Regions from separate parts of the Micromonospora sp. NPDC049204 genome, predicted to be linked through region 3. Evidence: riboswitches for the same ligand, from Rfam matches in the RefSeq annotation. Region 3 holds a riboswitch; each other region holds the start of a gene.

Region 1 (5,072 bases), on a different contig from region 3:
GACGCGATGGTCTTCCACGCGGCGCAGCGGCGGCACGTCCTGGACGCCGAGTACGAGGGGTTGGTCTTCGGCCGGCTGGACCTGCGGGACCGGCAGGTGCTGCACGTGGGGCGACTCGGGATCCGGGACGAGGACGCCAGCACGCTCGTCGTCGACTGGCGGGCACCCGCCGCCGCCGCTTTTTACCAGGCCACGCCGGCGCAGCCACTGGACGTGGTGCGTCGCCGCACGATCCAGTCCCGTGCCGAGCGGGTCACCCGGATCGAGGACGACCTGCTGGACCCGACCGCCGCCCCGGAGGGGATGACGGTCGTCGGCGACGGCGCCCTGCTGGCCACCCTGTCCAAGGCGACCGGCCGGGGCATGCGCGACATCGTGGCGACAATCCAGCGAGAGCAGGACGAGGCGATCCGTTCTCCCGGCTCCGGGGTGACGATCGTCGCGGGCGGCCCGGGCACCGGCAAGACCGCGGTCGCCCTGCACCGGGCGGCGTTCCTGCTCTATTCCGAGCGCAGCCGCTACGCCGGGGGCGGGATCCTGGTGGTCGGCCCGTCGGGGGTCTTCGTCGAGTACATCGCCTCGGTGCTGCCCTCGCTCGGCGAGGACACCGCCACCCTGCACTCGCTGGGCACTCTGTTTCCGGGGATGACCGCCACCCGCACCGACCCGCCCGAGGTGGCGGCGGTGAAGGGCTCGCTGCGGATGCGTCGGGTGCTGGAACGCGCGGTCCGGGACGCGGTTCCGGACGGCCCGGGTGAGCTGCGGCTGCTCTACCGGGGCACGCTGCTGCGGCTGGACCGGGCCGCGCTGGACCGGATCCGGGACCGCGCGCTGCACCGCGGCGCCCGTCGCAACGAGGTGCGCCGGGCCGGCTTCGACGGGGTGTTCGCCGCGCTCTGGGCGCAGGCCCGCGAGGTGGGCGTTCGCCTGCCGGACCAGCGGACCTTCGAGGCGGAGATCGCCGACCGGGCCGAGTTCCGCGAGTTTCTCAAGGCGTGGTGGCCCCGGCTGCACCCCCGGCACGTGCTCGGCTGGCTGGCCCGGCCGGAGCGGCTGCGCCGGTACGCGGGCGGGATCCTCTCCTCCGCGGAGATCCGGCTGCTCGGCGCCGCGTACCGGAGCCTGGAATCCGATGGGCTGACGATCGCCGACATCGCGCTGCTCGACGAGTTGGACGCCCTGCTCGGCAAGCCGGCGCAGCCGGCCAAGGCCCGCCGCGACCCGTTCCAGCTCGCTGGCGGCGTACGCGAGCTGACCACCGCGAGCGAGCGGCAGCGGGCGGCCCGGGCGGCGGCCCGGGAGCGTCCGGAGGACTACCGGGACTACGCGCACGTGGTGGTGGACGAGGCACAGGACGTCTCGCCGATGCAGTGGCGGATGGTCGGACGGCGCGGCAGCCTGGCCTCCTGGACGGTGGTGGGTGACCCCGCGCAGACCGCGTGGACCGGCGATCCGGAGGAGCTGACCCGGGCCCGGGACCAGGCGCTGGGCCGGCGTAAGCGGCACGATTTCACGCTCACCACCAACTACCGCAACTCGTCGGAGATCTTCGCGGTGGCGGCGGCGGAGATCCGCCGGCTCTACCCCGACCTGCCGCTGCCGACCGCGGTGCGCTCCACCGGGGTCGATCCGGTCGAGCTGGTGGTGCCCGCGAGCGGGTTGGAGACCGCCGTCGTGAAGGCGGCCGCCGGGCTGCTGGCCGAGGTGGAGGGCACGGTCGGGGTGATCACGCCGGTCCCCCGCCGCGACGAGGTCGCCGGTTGGCTCGACGCGCTCGACGCGCCGCGCCTACAGGTGGTGACCAGCCTGGAGGCCAAGGGCATGGAGTACGACGGGGTCGTGCTCGTCGCCCCGAGCGAGATCCGGGCGGATCCGGGTGCGGGGGTACGCACCCTGTACGTGGCGCTCTCCCGGGCCACGCAACGGCTCACCACCATCGATCCAACCGGCTGATCCGGCGCGTCTCGCCCGGCGGACCAGCGGTCCACGCCACACTTGCATACATAGCGATGTGAGCATACATTTGACCGGGCCCCAACCGGCGGCGGAAGGTGGATCTCGTGGGCGCAGGTCATGACCACCACCATGGGTCGGTCGCCAATGCCGCACACCAGCACAGGGGTCGACTCTGGGCGGCATTCGGGCTGCTCGCCGCCCTGATGGTGGTCGAGGCGGTGACCGCCCTGCACACCGGTTCACTCGCCCTGCTCTCCGACGCCGGACACATGTTCACCGACGTGCTCGGCATCGGGATGGCGCTCGCCGCGATCACCGCGACCCGCCGGGCCACCATCGACCCCCAGCGCACCTTCGGGCTCTACCGACTCGAGGTCCTCGCCGCGCTGGCCAACGCCGTTCTGCTCTCCGGCGTCGCGATCTACGTGTTGATCACCGCGATCCGCCGCTTCGGCGACCCGCACGAGGTCGTCGCCGGCCCGATGCTCGTGGTGGCCGTGCTCGGCCTGCTCGCCAACATCGCCGCCTTCGCCCTGCTCCGCGCCGGAGCCCGGGAGAGCATCAACATCCAGGGCGCCTACCTGGAGGTGCTCGGCGACCTGCTGGGCTCACTCGGCGTGATCGGCGCGGCGCTCCTCATCTCCGTCACCGACTGGTGGTGGGCCGACCCACTGGTCGCCGTCGCCATCGGCGTGTTCATCCTGCCGCGCACCTGGCGGCTGGCACGGGCCGCCGTCCGCATCCTGGTGCAGGCCGCCCCGGAGCACCTCCAGGTGACCGCCGTGCACGACCGGCTGGCCGCGGTCCCCGGGGTGGTCGAGGTGCACGACCTGCACGTCTGGACGCTCACCTCCGGCATGGACGTGGCCTCCGCGCACCTGACCATGGCACCCGGCGCCGAGGTCGGCGCGGTGCTCACCGCAGCGCGTACCGCCCTGCACGACGACTTCCGGATCGAACACGCGACGTTGCAGATCGAGCCCGGCGCCGCCTCCGGAGCCTGCGGCTCGATCGAGTGGTGACACTTTTCTCGTGACGACGTACGCACCGTCCGTCACATCGGCTGCAGCCGCCCCACCCGCACCGGTAGGCTCGGTCCCGGCCTCCACCAGGCGGCGCCCTCCAGGCGCCGGTGGCGGCCGCCGCCTAATCGCCCAACCGGGCGAACCGGGGAACCACGTTCCTGGGGTGCATCCGCGTCAGCGGTAGGGATCTTCCGTCCCGAACCCGTCAGCTAACCCGGTCGGCGGCTGACGGAAGGACATGCGCAGTGGCACCAGCACGACCACCCGCCGCCCGACTGGCGGCCCTGATCGTCGCGATGTTCGCCCTCGGCGTCGCGATCCCGGCCGGCACCGCCTCGGCCGCTCCCCCGACCGGCCTGCGGGCCGCAGCCGCACCCGACTCCGACGAGGAGGGCGGCACCCCCTCGCTCCGCGCCCAACTCGAGGCAGCCAGCAAGGGCTACCTGGACGCGAAGCGCGCTCTGGACACCTCCGTGCAGCGGCAGCAGCAACTCGCCACCCAACTGAAGACCATCGAGGTCGAGCTGGCCCAGCGCGACGGCAAGGTCGGTCAGATCGCCGGCGTGGCGTACCGCACCGGCCGGCTCGGCGCGGTGTCGGCGCTACTCAACAGCAACAGCCCGGAGGGCTTCATGGACCGGGCCGCCGCCCTGGAGGCGGTGGCCGCCAACGAGGACCGAGTGCTGCGCGATCTGCTCGCCACCAAGGACCAGGCCAACCGCACCCGGACCGCCCTGAACGGCGAGATCACCGAACAGCGCAAGCAGGTCGCGGTGATGGCCAAGCGCAAGGACCAGGCCGAACGGGCCCTGACCGTGGCCAACACCCCCAAGCCGCAGCCCACCGCCGACAGCGGCTCCAACCGGGGCACCTCCACCGCCAACGCGAAGGCGGCACCCCGCAACTCCGACGGCTCCTGGCCATCCGAGTCGTGCAGCGTCAACGACCCCACCCCCGCCAACGGCTGCATCACCCCGCGCACCCTGCACGCGCTCAACCAGGCCAAGGCCGCCGGCTTCACCCGGTACGTCTCCTGTCACCGCCCCAGCGGCTCCGGTGAACATCCCAAGGGCCGGGCCTGCGACTTCGCCGCCCAGGCGAGCGGCTTCGGCGGCAACGCCACCGGCGGCGACAAGACGTACGGCAACAACCTGGCCGCGTACTTCATCCGCAACGCCGACCGGCTCGCCGTGCTGTACGTGATCTGGTACCGGCAGATCTGGCTGCCCAGCAGCGGGTGGAAGTCGTACAGCGGCGCGAGCGGCACCCCCTCCACCGACCACACCAACCACGTACACCTGTCGGTCTACTGACCCACCCGACGGCTCCCCCGGACCGGTCCGGGGGTGATCCACTCGCAGTCGCCGACTCCGGGGTGTCCGGACGACGGGATACCCCGGAGTCGGCGATTGTCGTGTTGATCAGGATGGTGTCGCCGGGCCGGGGTACGTCGCCGGGCGTACCCCGGATGTCGTCGGCGGTCGGACGACCCGGCGCGGGTCGGCGGGCAGCATCGCGGTATGCGTCGGATCCCACCCACCGCCCGCAAGGGGCTCCTCACCCTGCACCTGGTCACCTCGCTCGGCTGGCTCGGCGCCGACCTGGTGCTCCTCACCCTCGGCATCGCCGTGCAGCGGGGCGCCGACCCGGCGGTGGTCTACCCGGTCACGGCGCTGGTCGGCACGGTGCTGTTCGCGCCGCTGAGCGTCCTGGTCTGGCTGATCGGGGTCGCCAGCGCGCTACTCACCCCGTGGGGGCTGTGGCGCCATCGCTGGGTGCTGGCCAAGCTCGTGCTCACCACGGTGATGGTCGGGCTGGTGTTGTTCCTGCTCACGCCGAATCTGCGGCACGCCGGTGCGGTGGGCGCCGCCCTCCCCGCCCGGGACCGCGTGGACCTGGTCATCGCGCCGGCGGTGTCGACGACCTTGATGATCATCGCGACGGTGCTGTCCACGTACAAGCCGTGGGGCCGACGTCCCGCCGCCCGACCCGCCCTGGCAGGCCACGGCCGCAACCCGTGACCGCGCCACCACGACCGGGCTGCCGGGATCGCGCCGCCAAGATCGCGCTAAAACCAGGATGTAGTGGCCT
Region 2 (5,072 bases), on a different contig from region 3:
AGGCGCGAGTGCATCGAGGAGCTGGGCGTTCAATTGGACTCGTCCGCTCTTGTGCTCGAGGAACGCGTGACCACCAACGGGGGCAAACGGGGCTACCTGGCGGTTGTCCGCCTGCACGCGACCTCGACCGAACTCAACCCAAACGGGGAGATCTCCCAGGCCCGGTGGGTAGCCGTGGACCTTACGGACCTACCCAACGACTCGGCGGTCTCCACGGGTGTGCATTCGGCCCTGGAAAGGCACCGAAGCTGAACTGGTGGCCCCCTGCCCTGTTCAGCATGGCCTAGAACCACGGAAGCCCCGGCAGGACGTGGGTCCTGACCAGGGCTTCCGTGCGTGGAGCGGGTGACGGGAATCGAACCCGCACTGTCAGCTTGGGAAGCTGATGTTCTGCCATTGAACTACACCCGCAAGCGGCACCACTGTACCCGAGTCGTCGAGCCCGTGCACCCAGGTACCCCGCCCGCCGCTCGGCCCGGGTTGATCCACTCGGGTGTCTTGGAAGTCGGGGTATCCGAGCTGCGGGACACCGCGACATCACCGAAACCGAGTTGGTCATGCCGGGCGACCGCCGGCCGGACGCGGGGCGGACAGCCGAATGCCGGCTCCGTCAGCACGGAGCCGGCACCGGCTGTCGCTGGGCCGTGGTCTAGGCGGCCGTGCACTGGACGTCACGGCTACGGCGGGTCGGGCGGGTCTGCGGCACGCTGAGCGGCGCGGGCGCCATCGCCGATGGCGCCCGCGGGTCGAGCCAGACCCGAACGGCCGGCCGGCCCGGCGCGAGGCCTGGGACGCCGGTGATGTGCTGCTCGCGGCGGGTCAGCATCGCCACGTCGATGGTGAACTCGAACAGCTGCCAGTCGACCTGCGGCTCGGCGCGGGCGCCCTGCGCCAACCGGGCGACTCGCGCCGGATCGGTCACCGGGCGGGCATGACCCGCCACGTACGCCTCGTCGTCGCTCTCCTCCGGCGGGAACGAGTGCAGCGCGTAGCGGCCGTCGCGTTCGAGGTCACGGCGCTTCGGGGAGTCGATGATGAAGCAGAACAGACCCTCGTCGGTGATGACCGGGGAGACCGGATGGACCCGGGGCCCGCCGTCGGCACGGACCGTGGCCAGATAGCCGAAGCCCGGCCCGTACTGCTGGAGGAGAACGCGGATCCCGTCGGCGAGTCGGGGCTCGTCGGCGGCGAATTCGGACCAGGAAGCCATGTGGGCATTCTATCGAACAAATGTACGAGCGGCGACCTCGACGCGCTGGTCACCGGCACCGAATTCGGGGGTTTTGAGGCCCGCGGCTAAGGTGGTCCGATGCTGCTCTCCGACCGCGACCTGGTCTCCGAGATCAAGGCCGGCACGCTGGGCCTGGAGCCGTTCGAGCCCACCCTGGTCCAACCTTCCAGCATCGACGTACGGCTGGACCGGCTTTTCCGGGTCTTCAACAACCACCTCTACACCCACATCGACCCGGCGATGCAGCAGGACGACCTGACGTCGGCGGTCGAGGTGCCCGACGGGGAGCCGTTCGTGCTGCACCCCGGGGAGTTCGTGCTCGCCTCGACGCTTGAGGTCATCTCGCTGGGCGACCAGCTCGCCGGCCGGCTGGAGGGCAAGAGTTCACTGGGGCGGCTCGGGCTGCTGACGCACTCCACCGCCGGCTTCATCGACCCCGGCTTCTCCGGTCACGTCACGCTCGAACTCTCGAACGTGGCGAACCTGCCCATCACTCTCTGGCCGGGCATGAAGATCGGGCAGCTCTGCATCTTCCGGCTCTCCTCGCCGGCCGAGCACCCGTACGGCTCGGCGGTCTACGGCTCGCGCTACCAGGGGCAGCGGGGGCCGACGCCCAGCCGCGCCTGGCAGCACTGGCGCACCTGGCCCACCCGCTGACCCCGTGAACGACGAGGGCCCGCCGCGACGAGTCGCGGCGGGCCCTTCGGTCAGTACCCCTGATCAGCCTGGACGGCCGTAGCTGTGGATCGGGCCGTCGTCGACCTTCTTCATCTTGACCGGTTGACCGGCCTGCGAGGCGTGCACCACCCAGCCGCCACCGACGTACATGCCGACGTGGTGGATGTCGCTGTAGTAGAAGACCAGGTCGCCGGGGCGCAGGTCGGCCTTGCTGACGTTCTTGGTGACGCGGCTCTGCGCGGCGGCGTTGTGCGGCAGGGACACCCCGGCCTTCGCCCAGGCGGCCAGCATCAGCCCGGAGCAGTCGTACGAGTTCGGACCCTCGGCACCCCAGACGTAGGGCTTGCCGATCTGCGCGCAGGCGAACTTGACCGCCGTGCCCGCGGCGCCGCCGGGATAGCTGCCGGGGCAGGGAGCTGGGCGCAACGGACCGCCGCCACCGCTGCCGTACACCTTGAGGCGCAGCTTCTGCAGCTTGTCGATCTCCTCGTTGATCTGCTTCTTCTTCGCCGCCAACTGAGCCTCGGTACGGGTCAGCTGGGTCACCATCTCGTCGAGTGGCGCCTTCTGCCTGGCCAGCTCGTCGCGCAGGTCGGCCACCTCGCGGACGTCCTGCTGCTGGTTGTGCGCGAAGCGGTCGAGCATTTCGAGCTGGCCGACCACCTCGCTGGGTGACTGGCTGCCCAGCACCGCGTTGACGGTCAGCACGTTCTCGCCCTTGTAGGCGCGTACGGCCAGGGCACTGACCTTGTCCATGGCGGCGTCGACCTGACGCTCCAGCGGGGCGATCCGGGCGGCCAGCGCCTGGGCCTGCCTGCGCTTGTTGGCGAGGTCGATGCGGGTGGCGTTGTGCTGTTCGATGACCGGTTCGAGTTTGTTCCAGTCGGCGTCGATCTGGCGTTCGATCTCGGCGACGGACGGGTCGGCGTGGGCCGCCGTGGCGCTGCCGGTCAGGACGACGGCGACGCCGGCCAGGGCGGCGAGCGCGGTGGTGAAGCGGGACCAGCGTGGGCGCGGCGCGATCGACGGCGGGCCGGCTGCTGCCGACCGCTCGGACGACGGCCGCGGGGCATGGAGTGCCACCGGGGTTCCGTACTCCTTCTTCCTGACCGCCTACCGGGTTAGCTGACGGGTTCGGGCGGGAAGTGGGCGCCCTACCGCAGGGACTGCGGATTCACCCCGGGGGACGTGGGTCCCCGGTTCGTTCGGAAACGACTCGGCGGTGTCGGACCGTTACCGCCCGGGCTGGACGGAGCTGCTATCGGGCCGACGAATGACCAGAGTAGAGACGCTTGTTACCACTCCGCAACCCGTGCGGCCGTGACACTCCGTACCGATCGGAGAGGATCACCGGCCGTAGGTGAAGAATTCTTTCCCAACGAGTCGACACATAGAAAGGTATTGACGCGGACTCCCGGACGGCGCGAGGGTGACCTCACCTTCATCCGTGAAATCTAGGGGGTTCGATGCACCATCCAACCCTGCTCCTCGGCCGGCGTGCGCTGCTCGCCGCCGCCGTGGTCGCCGCCGCGACCGCGGTCCCACCACCCGCAACCGCCGCCGCACCCACGGCCGACCGCCAGCAGCGGTACGCCGCCGCGGCGGCCGAGTACGGCGTACCGACCGACGTGCTGCTCGGCGTCTCCTACCTGGAGTCCCGCTGGGACAGCAACGCCGGCACACCCAGCACCAGTGGCGGCTACGGCCCCATGCACCTGACCGACGCCCGACACGTGACCGCCCTGCCCGTGGGCGGCCACCACGACACCGGCACCGAGGACCCGCGTGGCGACAACTCCCGCACCGCGCTGGCACCCGCGCCCCGGCCGGCCGAGGACCCGGCGCCACCCGCCGCCGCCTTGCAGACCGTGGATGCCGCCGCCGCGCTGACCGGCGCGACCCCCGACGCGCTGCGCACCGACGCCGACGTCAACATCCGGGGCGGGGCCGCGCTGCTGGCCTCGTACCAGCGGGAGTTGGGCGCGCCGGTCGGTGCCGGCACCGACCCGGCCAGCTGGTACGGCGCGGTGGCCCGCTACGCCGGCGCGGACAGCGCCGACGCCGCGGCGGCCTTCGCCGACGAGGTCTTCACCACCATCGGCAGCGGCGAGTCGCGGGTGACCGACGACGGCCAGCGGATCACGCTGCCGGCCCGGACGATCCGGCCGCAGCGATCGTGGCTGGACCGGCTGGGTCTGCGTCGGCTCGCCCGCCCGGACGGGCTGGAATGCCCCCGGACCATCTCCTGCGAGTGGATCCCGGCGCCCTACGCGGCGTTCGGCGACGGGGACTACGGCAACCACGACCTGTCCGACCGGCCCGCCCGGCAGAAGATCGAGTACATCGTCATCCACGACACCGAGGGAAGCTGGGCCACCACCCTGCGACTCGTCCAAGACCCGACCTACGTGAGCTGGCACTACACGCTGCGCTCGGTGGACGGGCACATCGCCCAGCACGTCAAGACCAAGGATGTCGCCTGGCACGCCGGCAACTGGTACGTCAACGCCAAGGCGGTCGGGCTGGAGCACGAGGGCTTCGCGGCGCAGGGCACCTGGTACACCGAGGCGATGTACCGGACCTCGGCGAAGTTGGTCCGACACCTCGCGCTGCGGCTGGGCGTCCCGCTGGACCGCCAGCACATCATCGGCCACGACAACGTGCCCGGCACCATCGCCGCGAACGTCCGTGGAATGCACTGGGACACCGGCCCGTACTGGGACTGGAACCACTACTTCGAGCTGCTGCACGCGCCCCGGTTGGACACCGGCACCCCCGCCACCGGTCTGGTCCGGATCGACCCGGACTTCGCCACCAACCAGCCGGCGTTCGTCGGCTGCGTCACCGCCGGCGTGCCGTGCGCGCCACGCGGCTCCTCGGCGGTGGTGCTGCGCTCCGCGCCGGCCGCGGACGCGCCACTGGTGAACGACGTCGCGCTCCGCCCCGACGGCACCCCGAACACCATGGAGGTGTCGGATCACGGCGCCCGCGCCTCCGCCGGCCAGACGTACGCGCTGGCCGGCCGGCAGGGCGACTGGACGGCGATCTGGTATCTCGGGCAACGCGCCTGGTTCCACAACCCGGCGTCCGCGCCCACCGCCAGCTGGACGGTCGGCCTGGTGGCCACTCCGAAGCCCGGCCGGACCACCATCCCGGTGTACGG
Region 3 (5,072 bases):
GCTCTACACGTCCAGCTCCTACACCCGGGGGCGAGCCCGCTACGCGCTGTACTCGGCCACCAAGGCGGCCCTGGTCAACCTCACCCAGGCGCTCGCCGACGAGTGGGCCGACGTCGGCGTCCGCGTCAACTGCATCAACCCGGAGCGCACCGCCACGCCGATGCGCACGCGGGCCTTCGGCGAGGAGCCGGAGCACACCCTGCTCGCCGCCGAGGCCGTCGCCCAGTCGTCACTCGACGTGCTGATCTCCGACCTGACCGGCCAGGTCATCGACGTACGCCGAGCGCCCGGCGACGGTCCCACGCCGAGCGTGCCGGCCCAGACCGGTCAGGTCGACGCGCCGGTCGGCGCGGCGTCGACGAACTGACCCCGGCCGGCGGCGGAACCACGAACGGAGCGACATGCGCGGCGACCTGGTCCGAAAGCTGGCCGCCCGGTGCCTGAGCACCGGACTGGCCGTGCTGGCCTTTGCCGTGCTGGCGCTCACCGGCGCCACCGGCTGGGGGCTGGCGCTGGCCGTCGCCGCGCTGGCCGCCTCGGCCGCCGAGCAGCGGATCCGGCCCAACGCCGACCTCGTCGCGGAGACGACGCTGATCGCGGCCGCGATCCTGGTCGGTTACTCCCGGCGGTTGGACGACGGGCTCCACCTCACGCTCGTCGCCACCGCGCTGGTGCTGCTGGGACTGGTGCTGCTGGTGGGGCCCCTGCGTACCGCCGGCAACCTGGAGATCCGCACGGCCAACCTGCCGGTCCGGGCCTGGACGCCACTGATCGCCGACCGGCTCGGCACCGCCCTGCTCGGGCTGCTCGCCGTCCTGGCGCTCGCCGCCGCGCTCACCCTGCCGGCCGGCGTGGCGTTGGCCGCCAGCCTGCTGGTCGCCGCGGGCACCGGAGTGGTCGCCCTGGACCTGGCCCGGCGGCGGTTCCGGCCGGGAGCCGGCGGCGGGCCGGCGGCCCGGGCACTGCGCCGGCACCAACCGGAGTTCCTGCTCTACTTCTCCGCGCCGCCCGGCTCGGAATACCAGGTCACCATGTGGCTGCCGTACCTGGAGCGAATCGGCCGGCCGTTCCTGGTCGTGCTGCGCGAGCCGGAGTTCCTGGCCCCGATCGCCGCGGCCACCGACGCGCCGGTGGTCTACTGCCCCACCCTGCGGGCCATGGACGAGGCGCTGGTGCCGAGCCTGCGGGCGGCGTTCTACGTCAACCACGGCGCGAAGAACAGCCACTGCATCCGCTTCACCCAGCTCACCCACGTCCAGTTGCACCACGGCGACAGCGACAAGGCGCCGAGCGCCAACCCGGTGTCCGGGATCTTCGACCGGATCTTCGTGGCCGGCCCGGCGGCGATCGACAGGTACGCCCGCGCCGGGGTGCGGATCCCGGCGGACAAGTTCGTGGTGGTGGGCCGCCCGCAGGTGGAGTCGATCGAGGTACGCCCCGAGCCGGCCCGGGGGTTGACGACGCCGACCGTGCTCTACACCCCGACCTGGACCGGGCACCACGCCGACGCCGACTACTGCTCGCTGCCGGTCGCCGAGGGGCTGCTGCGGCGGCTGCTGGAGCGCGGCGCGACGGTGATCCTGCGGTCCCACCCGTACACGGCGCAGAACCCGGCCTCGGCACGGCAGTTGGGCCGGCTGACCGAGATGCTCGTCGCCGATCGTGCCCGCAGCGGACGCCAGCACGTCGTCGGTGCGACGGCCCGCGAGCTGAGCCTGACCGAGTGCGTGAACCGGTCCGACGCGCTGATCTCCGACGTGTCCGGGGTGATCTCGGACTACCTCTACTCCAGCAAGCCGTACGCGGTCACCGACATGGGCGACGAGGGCGACCGGTTCACCGAGCGGTTCCCGCTGGCCGCGTCGGGTTACGTGCTGCGCCGCGATCTGTCCAACGTGGACGAGGTGTTGACCGCGCTGCTGGACACCGACCCGCTGGCCGCGGAGCGCTGGGCCACCCGCCGGCGTTACCTGGGTGACTTCCCCGCCACGTCGTACGCCGAGGCGTTCCTGACCGCCGCGCGCCGGGAGCTGACGGCGTCGGAGGACCCCGCGGCCGAACGCTCGCCGCAGCTCTCCCCCCTCGCCTGACCCGGGCTGACGGCCCAAACCCTCAGCGGTACGCGTCGAGCAGCGCCAGCACGGCCGCCGGGTTCTCCACGTGCGCGTTGTGCCCGAGACCGGGCAGCGTGGCGACCGGCACGCCGTACTCCTTGAGCTGCGCGTCGGTGACCATCGGGTCGTGCTCGCCGCGCGCCAGCAGCACCGGTACGTCGGTCGCCGTCAGCAGTCCGGTCAGGTCGGGCTCGCCGACGGCGAAGGCGTTCGGATCCATGGCGAGCCGCCACCGGCCGTCGACCTGACGGAGGCCGGCGTCCACCACCGGGTGGTCCGGCGGGAGCAGGCCGGCCAGCCCGGAGACGCGCAGGTAGCGGCGGGCCGCCTCGGTACGGCTGGCGAACCAGCTCACCGGGCGGGCGGCCAGTTCGGCGGCCCGTTCCAGTTCGGCGGGCGACCAGAGCGCCTTGATCCCCAAGCCGACCACCGCGTCCACCGGCATACCGGCGTCGCGCGCGGCCAACGCGAGGCCCACCACGCCACCCAGCGAGTGCCCGAGCACGACGAGCCGGTCGTCGGGGGCGAGGGCCGGCGCGATCCGCTCGGCGAAGCCGGCGAAGGAGTACGACGGCAGCGGCGACGCCCAGCCGTGGCCCGCGAGGTCCGGTGCCAGCCACCGGCCGGGCCAGTGTTGCTCCAGGTACGGCGCCCAGGGCAACCACACGTCACCGGTGGCCCCCAGGCCGTGCAACAGCAGCAGGACCGGCCGTCGACCGGCGTGACCACCCGATTCATCCACCACGGCCGCAGTCTCCCACGGTTCACGGCCAGGGACGAGAGTCGTCGACGGGGGCGTACCGCCGTGGAGGACGCGACGGGCGCCGGCCCCTCGTGAGGGACGGCGCCCGTGGCGGTCAGCGTGCCGGGTCAGGCGGAGTAGCCCCGGCTGGCGATCCAGTTGGCCAGGTCGATGGTGGTGACCCAGTACGACGGGTCGGCCGGGTTCGCCGAGTCGGCGATACGTACCGTGCGGCCGTTGTCCTTGTAACCCACGACGGCGATGTAGTGGCCGCCGCCGTAGGAGTGCCAGGAGCCGTCGGTGTCGGTGGCGTCCCCGACGACGTTGGCGACCACGCCGCGGCCGTCGGTGATGGCCTTGACGACGTCGGCCTGGAGGCGGTCCATCTGCGCCGGGCTGGGCGCGCCGACGAACATCCGGGTCCGGTACGGGGAGCCCTTCACCTCGGCGTTGAGCACCCGGGTGGTGTCCTCGGCCGAGTTGGTGCCCATCTCGGTGGTGCCCAGTTCGGCGCCGAGTTCCTCCTGGGTCCGGTCGATCCCGGTGGCGCTGAGCGCGTTGCGGGTGGCCGCCGGGCCGCAGTTGTAGTACGTGTTCTGCGCCTCGTACTCGTAGTCGAGCACCTTTGTCGCGGGCGGCTTCGGCCGCTCCGGCTTCCGGGTCAGGTCCGGGTTGCTGCTGGCCTTGGCGGCGGGCGCCGCGGCGCTGGTGGCCGGGGCGGCGCTGCTCGGCGCGGCGCTCGCCGACGGAGACGCGTCCCGCACCTCGCCCCGGGAGGCGGCGACGTCGGTGCGCATCTCGGCGACAGTGGTCGCGGTGCGCTGGCCGGCCGGCGCGTCGTCGGCGGTGGCGAGCAGGGTGCCGGTGGTGGCGGCGAGCACGAGGGCCGCGGCGGAGGCGGCGACGATCTGGTACGGGCGCTCGGTCGCGAGGCGGCGGAGCTGACGCTGCATGGTGTGCTTCACGGGGTCCTCCACGGTCGGGGGGAGAGCGGCACACCGGGGCCGGACCGGTATCCGGGCAGGCGCCATCGCGCGGACGGTGGTCCGCGGGTGGTGAACCGCTCAGGGGAACGCCCGGCGTGGCCGGGCGGTGAGGCGATGACCCGGGGGGTCAGCTCACCGTCACTGGACGGATGAGCGGGGGCACCGCTGTGCCGTGGAGGCGAGGGAACAGCCGAGGGGTGGAGAGGTGCTGCACGAGGATGGAACTCCTTCCGACACCGCCTACCGGGTTAGCTGACGGATTCGGGCGGGAAGATCGCCCTACCGCGGGCCGTGGCTCGCGGATTCACCCCGGACGTACTGATGGGTCCCCGGTTCGTTCATGACGATTGAGCGGGTCGGCGCGGCGTCGCCTGTTGCGATCGGTTACCGCACCGGACGGGACGACACTACTGGCCCGTTCACACCATGCCAAGCCAGGTTCACCTGCGTAAACCCGAATCGGCGCGACAATTTCTGCGCGTTCTGCCGCTGATGTGACTCGATGGGACAAGCGGTTACGGTGACGCCTGTGGGCGACAACCGGACAGGTCGCCGAAACTGCGGTCAGAATCCCGGGAACAATCGCGCCGAACGTGCCGGACGCCCGATTCCACATTCCGTGACCGGGCTCACACAACAGATCGGGCTCAACCCGCGCGGGCCGGGCGCCAGCGTGCCACCACGGCGGGACGGGCCGCCCCGCGCACCAGCCGGCGGGCGGGTGCCCGACTCGGCCGCAGCCGGGCCGTTGCCGCGCACGCCTCCTCGGCAAGGGTGCGCGCCGACTCGGCGGCCAGTTCCGCAGCCCGCCAGGCGGCCCGCTCCGCGCTGGCGGCGGCCTGGTGGTCGGCCCGTCTCGCGTCCCGGATCGACCGGCTGAGCAGCGCTTCCTGCTCGACCGGGTGCCGCCGGGGATCCCAGCCGTGCCGGTGCCCGAACACGTCGCTGAGCTGCGCCATGCTCAGGTCGCCCCGCCAGTACGCCGCCGTGGCCGCGCGGTGCAGGTAGCGCTCCCGGGCGGCGTACTCGGCGGGGGTGCGGGGCGTGGCCGGGCTGGGCAGCGCCCCGGACCCCGCGAAGCGGCGCGCGGCGGTGTCCGCCTCGTCGTAGCGCGCCCAGGCGCGTTCGGCCTGCTCCTGACTGGCCAGCCAGGCATCGCGTCGCCGCTGGGCCGTCCGGGCCGCGCCGGCCGCCGCGACGGCCACCTCCTCGGCGTACCGGCGCCGGTCG
Region 4 (5,072 bases), on a different contig from region 3:
CGATCGGCGAGGTCAGCGCGGTGGTGCCCGCCGGGTCAGCCGGCCGGGCGGCAGCGGGCTGGGCCGTCCGCTCGGTGGCCGGCGCGGCATCGGGACGGACACTCGCCACCCGGCTGCTCACGGCACTGGGCCGTAGCTGCGTCGAGGCGGGCGGTGGGGTCGCGGCGAGGGCGCCGCCCAGGCCGACCGCGAGCACCAGCGCGGTGATCGCCAGTCGGGTCAGCTCACGCAGTGACCGCAGCACAGCCCAACGGGCCGGGCGGATCAACACTGCGGACGACACCCGACCAACCTAACGCCTGCTCTGCCGTGGCGCAGCACGGCGATGGCCCGGGTCGGCGTGACCGCCACCACCATGTGCACTGTGGAGGGTGGGTGTCGCGTGGGTCAGACCTCGGGGGCGACCTCCGTGGTGGGCGTTTCGGCGAACAGCGCGAGCAGGTCACCGACCTGGCGGTCGGCCTCGGCGGGGTGCCGGAACCGACCGGCCGGGTTGAGGGTGTACTCGTTGCGCCGTCCGACGCGGGTGCGGTGCAGGTAACCCTCCGCCTCCAGGTCGGCGACGATCGCCTGCGCGGCCCGTTCGGTCACCCCGACCTCCGCAGCGACGTCGCGTAGCCGGGCGGTGGGGTCGCGGGCGATGGCCAGCAGCACGTGCCCGTGGTTGGTGAGGAACGTCCAGTTCCGCCCGCCGCCGGTGGCACCCGTCGCCGTGCTCCCCATCGTGTGACCGCCTCTCCGGGCGTCCGCCCTGCCCCCGGGAGTCTCGCCCGTCGTGCGTCCGGTGCGGCACCCAGGGGTCGAACCGGTGTCAACGTATGAAATCTAAATCACGCATACCTTGACGCATCTTACGGTGCGTGTGACGGTGGAGCCCGAGCCAGCGCCGCCGCCGGCCCGCTGATAAGCCCTCTGACCAGGTCAGACGCATGAAGACGAGGTGCGGGGATGAGTCGTCCTGGAACTCCCGGCGGCCAGCCGGGTTCGCAGCGGATCGCCGACCAGGCGTCCGCACCCACCGAGCCGGCCCGGGCGTACGCCGAGCTGACCGCCGGCAACCAGCGCTTCGTCAGCGGGGTCCCGCGCCACCCCAACCAGGACGCCGGGCGCCGGTCCGCCGTGGCCGACGGGCAGCATCCGTTCGCGGTGATCGTCGGCTGCTCCGACTCCCGGCTGGCCGCCGAGATCATCTTCGACCGGGGGCTGGGTGACCTGTTCGTGGTCCGCACGGCCGGGCACACGGCCGGTCCGGAGGTCCTCGGCAGCGTGGAGTACGCGGTGACCGTCCTCGGCACCCCGCTGGTGGTGGTGCTCGGCCACGACTCGTGCGGGGCGGTGCAGGCGGCGCGGGAGACCGTCGCGACCGGCACCCAGCCCCCCGGGCACCTGGGCGCGGTCGTCGATGCCGTGCTGCCCAGCCTGCGCCGGGCCGAGACCGAGGGCGTGGACGACATCGACGGGATCGTCGACATCCACATCGCGCAGACCGTCGAGGCGCTGCTCGGGCAGTCGCCCGTGCTGGCCGCCGAGGTGGCGCAGGGGCGGTGCGCGGTGGTGGGTGTGTCGTACCGGCTCGCCGCCGGGGTGGTGCGCCCGGTGGCCGCCGTGCCGGCCGGCTTCGCGGCGCTCGGCGTGCCGACCGCGTCAGCCGAACCGGTCGCGGCCGCCTGACGCGTCGAGGGCCGCCCCGCGCGACGCGGAACGGCCCTCGACGAAGGATGCTGCGGGTCAGAGCATCGACATGTGCACGTGGTCGGTGTGGTTCGACGGCCCGCTGTACGACTTCCAGCCGGTCGCCGGGAACCAGATCTGCCGGTTCCAGATCACGTAGTAGATGCCGAGCCGGTCCGCGTTGCGGATGAGGAACGCGGCGACGTTGTTGCCGTACGTCCGGGTGTCCTCGTTGTGCCAGGGTGAGAAGCCGCTCTTCTGGAGCGACCAGTCGCAGGCGCGGCCCTTCGGGTGCTCGTACGGTCCACCATTGCGGTGACAGCCGACGAACCGGGTGAAGCCGGCCCGCCTGACCTCCTTGTACGCGTGCAGTGTGCGCGGCGTGACGCAGCCGGACGTGGTGGGGTCCTTCTCGCTACAGGACTGCGCCTTCCAGTCGCCGTCGGCGGTGCGACCCGGGCCGATCTTGGCGACCGGCGAGGTGGCGTCCACCAGGCCGCCGGTGAAGCCCTTGCCGCCGACCAGGGCGAGCGCCTTGTCGGCCTCGCTCTTGCGCTTGGCCATCACGGCGGTCTGCTTCTGCTGCTCGCGGACCTCGGTGTCGAGGAGCAGTTTGGCCTGCTCGGCACGGGCCTTCACCGCGTTGACCTCGGCGAGCTTGTTCTCGTTCACCATGTTGATCTCGTCGAGCATCGCGGCGCGCTGCACGAACGTGTCCGGGGCGTTGCTCTCGAGCAGCATCGCCAGCGCACCGATCCGACCGGTCCGGTACGACTGGGAGGCGATCTGCCCGACCTGTGGCGCCAGCGCGTCCAGGTCGGCCTTGGCCCGGTCCACCTCCAGCGCCAACTCCAACTGCCGTTTCTTGGACTTGTCCAGTTTGGACTTGGCGGCGGAGTAGTCGCGGTTCACCTGCTCGATGACGTCGTTGAGCAGCTTGGGCTCGTCGTCCTCCTCGTGCCCGGACGGTGTGGGGGTCGTCGGGGCGGCGTGGGCCGGGAGGGGGCCGGCGAGCACGGTCAGTGCGGCGATCACGGCCACCACGGGTGTCAGCCAGCGGCGTAGGGGTGCCGTCACAATGTTCCCTTCCGTCGACCGCCGACCGGGTTAGCTGACGGGTTCGGGGCGGAAGTGGCCCCTACCGCTGACGCGGATTCACCCCACACACCTGGGTCCCCGGCTCGCCGGTTGGCGATTGGGCGGTGGCACCGCAGGCGCCGCTTCGCGCCTTCATCGGTAACCGGCAGCGAGGTTACCCGAGAGTCGACTGGGTGAGCTACGCCTGGATGCCGACCAAAAGTGTCATTTCGCCATAGCGTTGGGTGACCAGTGACGCGGTTCTCAGGGGGGAGGCCCGATCTGGTCACGCTGAGGAGTGTCACCATGCCGTATCCGTGCTCCTGTTCGACTCCGGCCACCCGTCGGTGGCGGTGGATGGGGGCGGGGTCCGCGTCTGGTCCGGCTCGTCGGGTCGAGAGGTGCGCGGTGAGCTGAGGGCGGCCAGCGCCTCCGCCCGGTCGGCCTGGGGGCGCGGCCGAGCGACCTCGGCGGGCGGCGTGGTCTCGGTGCGCCCGGCGGCGGTCACGATCGCGGCCAGCCCGGTGGTCAGTGGCACGGCGGCGATCAGCCCGAGGGTGGCGACCGCGCTACGGACGATCTCCTGCGCGAGGAACTCGCTGGTGAGCAACTGCCCGATCGGCCGCGCGTCGGCGGTGAGCAGGAGCAGCAGGGGCAGCGACGCGCCCGCGTACGCCAGCACGATGGTGTTGACAGTGGAGGCGATGTGCGCCCGGCCGACGCGGGTCGCCGCGCGGTACAGCTGCAAGCGGGTCAGCCCGGGATTGGCGTTCGACAGCTCGGTGACGGTGGCCGCCTGGGTGACCGTCACGTCGTCGAGCACCCCGAGCGAACCGATGATGATCCCGGCGAGCAGCAGGCCGTGCAGGTCCACGTCACCCTGGAACATCGACAGTGTCGTGGCGTCCTCACTGCCGAAGCCGGTGAGGTGGGTCGCCGCGGTGGCGACGGTGGCGAGCGCGCCGGTCAGCACCAGGCTGCCCAGGGTGCCGAGCACCGCGACCGAGGTCTGCGCGGTGACGCCGTGGGTCAGATAGAGCACCACGAACATGATCAGGGCGGCACCGACCACCGCCACCAGCAGCGGTGACCGGCCGGCGCCGATGCCCGGCAGCACGAAGGTGAGCAGGATGGCGAAGCTGGCCGCCAACCCGGCGAGCGCGGCCAACCCCCGCCACCGGCCGAACGCGACGATCGCGGCGGCGAAGACCACCGCCAGCCACACCAGCGGGGTGCCGCGCTGATGCTCGGCGATGTTCCAGTTGCTGACCGTGGGATCGGTCGGATCGGTCAACTCGACCAGGATGATCTCGTCGCCGACGTCGACACGTGGCGCGCCCGGCCCGTCGGGCACCGGTGTCTGCACCTGCTGGCCGGCGGCGGGCCCCTCGTCCACGCGGACGTCGACAGTGCCGCACGGCCCGGTGCCGACTCTGGGTGTGCCCTCGGGGCTCTCCGGCAGCGGCGGGCACGGCTCGGTCACCACCCGCGTCACCGTGCCGGCGTAGCGCGGCACGTCCGCTCCGCCGTCGGTCTGCGGTGCTCCTCCGCGCGGCCAGAGCAGCGCCGCGGCGACCACGGTGGCGACGAAGAGGGGCACCACGGTCATGACGAGGATCCGTCGCACCCGGGGTGGGGCGGACGGAGTGGGACGGGCGTGGTCGGAACCCAAGTCGAGACTCCCAACGATCCGGTGCGGGATACGTGTCAGCGCGCCGCGCGGTTCAGTGTCCTCGCCGAAAGGCGGCGCGAGGCGCGGCGGATCGCGGACCGACGACCACGCGATCACGGACGGTCAGTGCCCGGCCCCGGTTGCCCGGAAACCGACCCCGCGCCCGCGGGTGCCGGCACCCGCGGGCGTGTCGTCAACCGCGCTTCATCAGCCGGCCGACCGCCGCCATCATCTCGGTGGCCATCTCGTCGGCCCGACCTTCGGCGGCCCCCTCGTGCATGCAGTGCCGGGCGTGCCCGTCGAGCAGCCCCAGCGCCACCTTGTCCAGGGCGGCCTGGATCGCGGAGATCTGGGTGAGCACGTCGATGCAGTAGCGGTCGTCGTCGACCATCTTCTCGATGCCGCGGACCTGACCCTCGACTCGGCGGAGGCGCGCGAGCAGCTGGTCCTTGCTGGCGGTGTACCCGCGGATCGGAGTGGGTGCGCTCATGCCGACCAGGATAGCCTACCCCTGGGGGGTATGGTACGGTGCAGTCCGGTGGTGATACCCCCACCGGGTACCGGTACGGCGAAGGAGACGATCCGATGGTCAACACGACGTTCCAGGTGCAGGGAATGACCTGTGGGCACTGCGTCAGCGCGGTGAGCGCCG

Evidence for each region. A riboswitch is a leader RNA that binds a small molecule or an ion and turns the genes downstream of it on or off. The one in region 3 is predicted to bind cyclic di-AMP.
Region 1: another riboswitch for cyclic di-AMP. It lies ahead of AB0A90_RS10445 (hypothetical protein); the one in region 3 lies ahead of AB0A90_RS12785 (C39 family peptidase).
Region 2: another riboswitch for cyclic di-AMP. It lies ahead of AB0A90_RS07555 (NlpC/P60 family protein); the one in region 3 lies ahead of AB0A90_RS12785 (C39 family peptidase).
Region 4: another riboswitch for cyclic di-AMP. It lies ahead of AB0A90_RS24225 (hypothetical protein); the one in region 3 lies ahead of AB0A90_RS12785 (C39 family peptidase).

The regions. Positions count from the first base shown of each region.
Region 1 covers NZ_JBEZDC010000004.1:273,829-278,900, reverse strand. Annotated here, with positions in the region: gene AB0A90_RS10455 (AAA family ATPase) at 1-1,953, shown strand, start outside; gene AB0A90_RS10450 (cation diffusion facilitator family transporter) at 2,061-2,978, shown strand; cyclic di-AMP (ydaO/yuaA leader) riboswitch at 3,090-3,221, shown strand; gene AB0A90_RS10445 (hypothetical protein) at 3,278-4,294, shown strand; gene AB0A90_RS10440 (hypothetical protein) at 4,502-5,002, shown strand.
Region 2 covers NZ_JBEZDC010000003.1:322,030-327,101, reverse strand. Annotated here, with positions in the region: gene AB0A90_RS07575 (NUDIX domain-containing protein) at 1-252, shown strand, start outside; tRNA gene AB0A90_RS07570 (tRNA-Gly) at 338-411, opposite strand; gene AB0A90_RS07565 (pyridoxamine 5'-phosphate oxidase family protein) at 650-1,210, opposite strand; gene dcd (dCTP deaminase) at 1,310-1,888, shown strand; gene AB0A90_RS07555 (NlpC/P60 family protein) at 1,952-2,992, opposite strand; cyclic di-AMP (ydaO/yuaA leader) riboswitch at 3,006-3,141, opposite strand; gene AB0A90_RS07550 (N-acetylmuramoyl-L-alanine amidase) at 3,376-5,072, shown strand, end outside.
Region 3 covers NZ_JBEZDC010000005.1:290,847-295,918, forward strand. Annotated here, with positions in the region: gene AB0A90_RS12770 (bifunctional cytidylyltransferase/SDR family oxidoreductase) at 1-367, shown strand, start outside; gene AB0A90_RS12775 (CDP-glycerol glycerophosphotransferase family protein) at 402-2,090, shown strand; gene AB0A90_RS12780 (alpha/beta fold hydrolase) at 2,113-2,859, opposite strand; gene AB0A90_RS12785 (C39 family peptidase) at 2,985-3,833, opposite strand; cyclic di-AMP (ydaO/yuaA leader) riboswitch at 4,065-4,206, opposite strand; gene AB0A90_RS12790 (hypothetical protein) at 4,490-5,072, opposite strand, start outside.
Region 4 covers NZ_JBEZDC010000013.1:215,014-220,085, forward strand. Annotated here, with positions in the region: gene AB0A90_RS24210 (hypothetical protein) at 1-283, opposite strand, end outside; gene AB0A90_RS24215 (MarR family winged helix-turn-helix transcriptional regulator) at 388-723, opposite strand; gene AB0A90_RS24220 (carbonic anhydrase) at 949-1,671, shown strand; gene AB0A90_RS24225 (hypothetical protein) at 1,729-2,748, opposite strand; cyclic di-AMP (ydaO/yuaA leader) riboswitch at 2,753-2,883, opposite strand; gene AB0A90_RS24230 (YibE/F family protein) at 3,050-4,420, opposite strand; gene AB0A90_RS24235 (metal-sensitive transcriptional regulator) at 4,614-4,910, opposite strand; gene AB0A90_RS24240 (copper ion binding protein) at 5,006-5,072, shown strand, end outside.